Regions from separate parts of the Ornithinibacillus xuwenensis genome, predicted to be linked through region 1. Evidence: riboswitches for the same ligand, from Rfam matches in the RefSeq annotation. Region 1 holds a riboswitch; the other holds the start of a gene.
The links. A riboswitch is a leader RNA that binds a small molecule or an ion and turns the genes downstream of it on or off. The one in region 1 is predicted to bind S-adenosylmethionine.

Region 1 (2,210 bases):
CCAAAAAATAATGCTACATCTCCTTCATTTCCAACGTTTGCTGAGCAATGCATGGAAAGAATGTTTTGTTCAGGTAATAAGTAGTTCATAATCGAGAATATGGATTTCTTAATTTCTCCAGCGTATTCTGTACCACCAATTAATATTACTTTATGTTTAAATGAAACAAGTATGAAGGCTTCTGAATTTGTCCCATCGATACTTGGTTCTGCCTTAAACGAAGGAGCAGAAATTACTGTAAATGATGGTTGATGAGCTGTTAACTCTTCTTCAGTAGGACGAATAAATAATTGTCGGGCAAATAAATTATGCCAAGCAAACTCATTGATAACTTGAATTGGTAATCGGTAGTTTTTATCAGCACCAGCGAAACCATTAAAAACAAAGACCTCATCTTTTTCCTTTAAGTGAGCGATAACTTTTGCATATAATTTTTCAAATACTGCTTCATCGATTGGTTGGTTTACATTTCCCCAATCAACTTTATCTTCGGATATAGAATCTCTGATAATAAATTTGTCCTTTGGAGAACGACCAGTATATTTTCCGGTTGTCGCAAGAACAGCTCCGGTATCAGTTAAAGTTCCTTCTTTTCTCGATAGAATTTTCTCAACTAAACTAGCAACAGATAAATTGTTTTGAATATTTTGTTGTGATAAAAGCTCTTCTAATAATGAAGTTTTCATTACCGTATTCATTATAATTACCTTCCTTTATGATGGAATATTTAGGAAAGACTTCCTTTCCATAACAAAAGCATCTGAAATCTTCCATTAGTATAACACATTTAAAATAATGGTGTATACTAATTATTATTTTTTATTTTATTATCTTTTTTACTATATGTGACAGCGATAATATGAGTTGACATTGGACAATTAATTCGGTTAACCTAAACTATGAGCGGATACTCTCTTATTCAGAGTCGGCGGAGGGACAGACCCAATGAAGCCCGGCAACCATCACACCATGTGAAAAGGTGCTAACCTGATGCAAGGAAAATTCCTTGAACAATAAGAGCGAAAGGCTGAAAACCCCTTTCCTCAGGAACGAAGGAAAGGCTTTTTTTTGTTGATTGGGATATAATACTGATAGATATGGAGTTCCGTACCACTATATAAAGGGAGGATTTAGCCTAATGGCTAAAAATCGACGATTATTTACTTCGGAGTCAGTAACAGAAGGGCATCCGGACAAAATTTGCGACCAAATTTCCGATGCAATTTTAGATGAAATCTTATCAAAGGATCCAGCAGCACGTGTTGCTTGTGAAACAACTGTAACAACAGGACTGGTATTAGTTGCTGGTGAAATCACCACGTCAACTTATGTTGATATTCCTGCAGTTGTGAGACAGACCATAAAGGACATTGGGTATACCCGTGCAAAATATGGCTTTGATGCTGATACTTGTGCAGTTTTAACAGCAATTGATGAACAATCACCGGATATTGCTGGTGGGGTGAATCAAGCATTAGAAGCCCGTCAAGGAAAATTGACCGAGGGAGAGATTGATGCGATTGGTGCTGGTGACCAAGGCTTGATGTTTGGATTTGCTTGTAATGAAACAAAAGAGTTAATGCCTTTACCAATATCATTAGCACATAAACTTTCGAAGCGATTGGCAGATGTAAGAAAAGATGAAACACTTGCATATCTTCGCCCAGATGGAAAAACACAGGTTACGATTGAATATGACGAACAGGATCAACCAGTTCGTGTGGATACGATTGTAATCTCAACCCAGCATCATCAAGATATAACATTAGAACAAATTGAGAAAGACTTATTGGAACATGTGATAAAACCAGTTGTTCCTACAAACCTATTGGATGAAGAGACAAAGTATTTTATTAATCCAACAGGTCGATTTGTGATAGGTGGCCCACAAGGCGATGCTGGTTTAACCGGTAGAAAAATCATTGTGGATACCTATGGTGGATATGCTCGTCATGGTGGGGGTGCATTCAGTGGTAAGGATGCAACTAAAGTAGACCGTTCAGCTGCGTATGCGGCCCGTTACGTTGCGAAAAACATTGTAGCAGCAAAACTAGCAGACTCTTGTGAGGTACAGCTCGCTTATGCGATTGGCGTTGCGGAGCCAGTTTCTATTTCCATTAACACATTTGGTACCGGTGTTGTAAATGAAGAAGCGTTAGTAAAAGCTGTCCGCGATATTTTTGATTTAAGGCCAGCCGGAATCATTCGCA
Region 2 (2,210 bases), on a different contig from region 1:
GAAACAAGTGAGATTAAGCCTGTCTTAGTCCAATTCCCAAGTGTTTCCCAGGTACTAGTAGCGAGTACGAGACCTCCTAACAAAAGTAGAATAACACCTAAGTTAAGTGCCCACGTAATATTCCGTTCTCGAACCTGTTGAGCTGTCAATGGATCCTTCTGCTTGGGAGCCATAACCGGTCGTGGCGCTAAACCACTCGATGTCTCTTGCTCTTGGCTTACAGGATCCAACTGCTGTCTAACTTGTGACTTGTTCTCCTTTATCGATTGATTCAATTGTGGCTCTTGAGATTTTTGTTGATTAATTGGTTGTTGCTGTTCAATTGGTGTTTTTTGTTGTACTGCTGGTCTTTGTTGTTCCACTTTCGGTATTGTCGTATAATACTTCGCATGCGCATTGATGATTCGTGCTGCCAAATTTAAAGTTACGTAATTTGCCTTCACCAGCTTATGTAGTTCTTCTCTGAATATCTCACGTCTTTCATCCGCGTTTAACGGAGCCATCCTATTCCCACCTTTGTTCATCAATTTTCTGCTAAGATAATCATAACAGTATATTATGTCATATTCATCATAATTTTCATTTTCTTGGAAATTTCTTCTTGACATCGTAATATCACGAGTGTAGATTATATACTAACAATTAAATTACCGATAATTCTTATCCAGAGAGGTGGAGGGACTGGCCCTTTGAAGCCTCGGCAGCGGACTCTTAAGAGTACTGTGCCAATTCCAGAAGCGTAATGCTTGAAGATAAGAAGAGATAGCGAGATTTGTATGTTAACCTCTTCTTATTTTTAAGAAGAGGTTTTTTAGTTGTTCAAAAATAAAATGAGGTGATTGTATGACTAAGAATAACTTGCAAACGGTAAACGAGTTACGAACAGCTATCAACGTTCTAAAAGAAAAGAAGTGGATTGACTTAACCCATACGTTTGGGCCAACTTCTCCACATTTTTCAGCATTTGAATCAGCAGAATTCAAAACTCTATTTACACATGAGGATGGCTTTTTTGCACAAAGTTTTACTATTCCTGGACAATATGGAACCCATTTGGATGCCCCAATTCACTTTGTTCAGAACAAACGTTATTTGGAAGAATTAGAGCTAAAGGAACTTGTATTACCATTAATAGTGATCGATAAGTCCAAAGAAGCTGCTTTAAATAATGACTTTACGTTATCAGTAGATGATATCCTTCAGTTTGAAGCTGAAAATGGAAAAATTGAACCTGATACGTTTGTTGCGCTTCGAACTGACTGGAGCAAACGATGGCCCAATCATGATTTATTCAATAATAAAGATTCTAATGGAAATCCGCATGCACCTGGATGGGGCATAGATGCCTTACAATTTTTATTTGAAGAAAGACAAATTAAAGCTATTGGCCATGAAACGTTTGATACTGACTCAGCTGTTGACTACCGAAAGAATGGTGCACTATTAGGAGAGTATTATGTACTAGAACAAGATACATATCAAGTAGAATTACTAACAAATTTAGATAAATTACCTGCAAATGGTGCAGTCATCTTTAATATCGTACCAAAAGTTGAAAAAGCGTCTGGCTTCCCAGTACGTTCATTTGCATTACTACCATAATATATAGAAAGAAGGAATAATGATGAGCAAAATAAAGAATAAAGTACCCTTTCGAGCAGACCACGTTGGAAGCTTATTAAGACCAAATAATTTACTAAAAGCAAGAAAAAAATTTAACAATGGAACTATTTCTGCAAGTGAACTCCGGGATGTAGAGACTACGGAAATCAAACGCATTGTTGATAAGCAAATTGAAGTTGGGCTAGAGCTTGTAACCGATGGTGAATTCCGACGTTCTTGGTGGCACTTAGACTTTTTGGAGAATCTTAATGGATTTGAGGGTTTTGTACCTGAAAGAGGTATTCTATTTGAAGGGATAGAAACCGAACCATATGATGTACGCAACATTGGAAAAATCTCGTTTAATCCAGATCACCCTTTTATAAGAGATTTTATTGAATTCAATGAAATTGTTGGTGGGAGAGCAGTTGCAAAACAAACCATACCTAGTCCTAATCAGCTTTTTCACCGAGGAATTCGAAATATCGCTGTATACCCTAATATAGATGAATATGCTGATGATATTATTCATGCCTATCGTGATGCTTTACGAGCATTCTATGATGCTGGTGTAAGGTATTTACAATTTGATGATGTGTATATTGCAG

Region 2: another riboswitch for S-adenosylmethionine. It lies ahead of ABC228_RS11525 (cyclase family protein); the one in region 1 lies ahead of metK (methionine adenosyltransferase).

The regions. Positions count from the first base shown of each region.
Region 1 covers NZ_JBDIML010000005.1:5,460-7,669, reverse strand. The annotation lists gene pckA (phosphoenolpyruvate carboxykinase (ATP)) at 1-698, opposite strand, end outside; SAM riboswitch class I at 913-1,020, shown strand; gene metK (methionine adenosyltransferase) at 1,139-2,210, shown strand, end outside.
Region 2 covers NZ_JBDIML010000003.1:417,241-419,450, forward strand. The annotation lists gene ABC228_RS11520 (hypothetical protein) at 1-503, opposite strand, end outside; SAM riboswitch class I at 658-759, shown strand; gene ABC228_RS11525 (cyclase family protein) at 844-1,602, shown strand; gene ABC228_RS11530 (5-methyltetrahydropteroyltriglutamate--homocysteine S-methyltransferase) at 1,625-2,210, shown strand, end outside.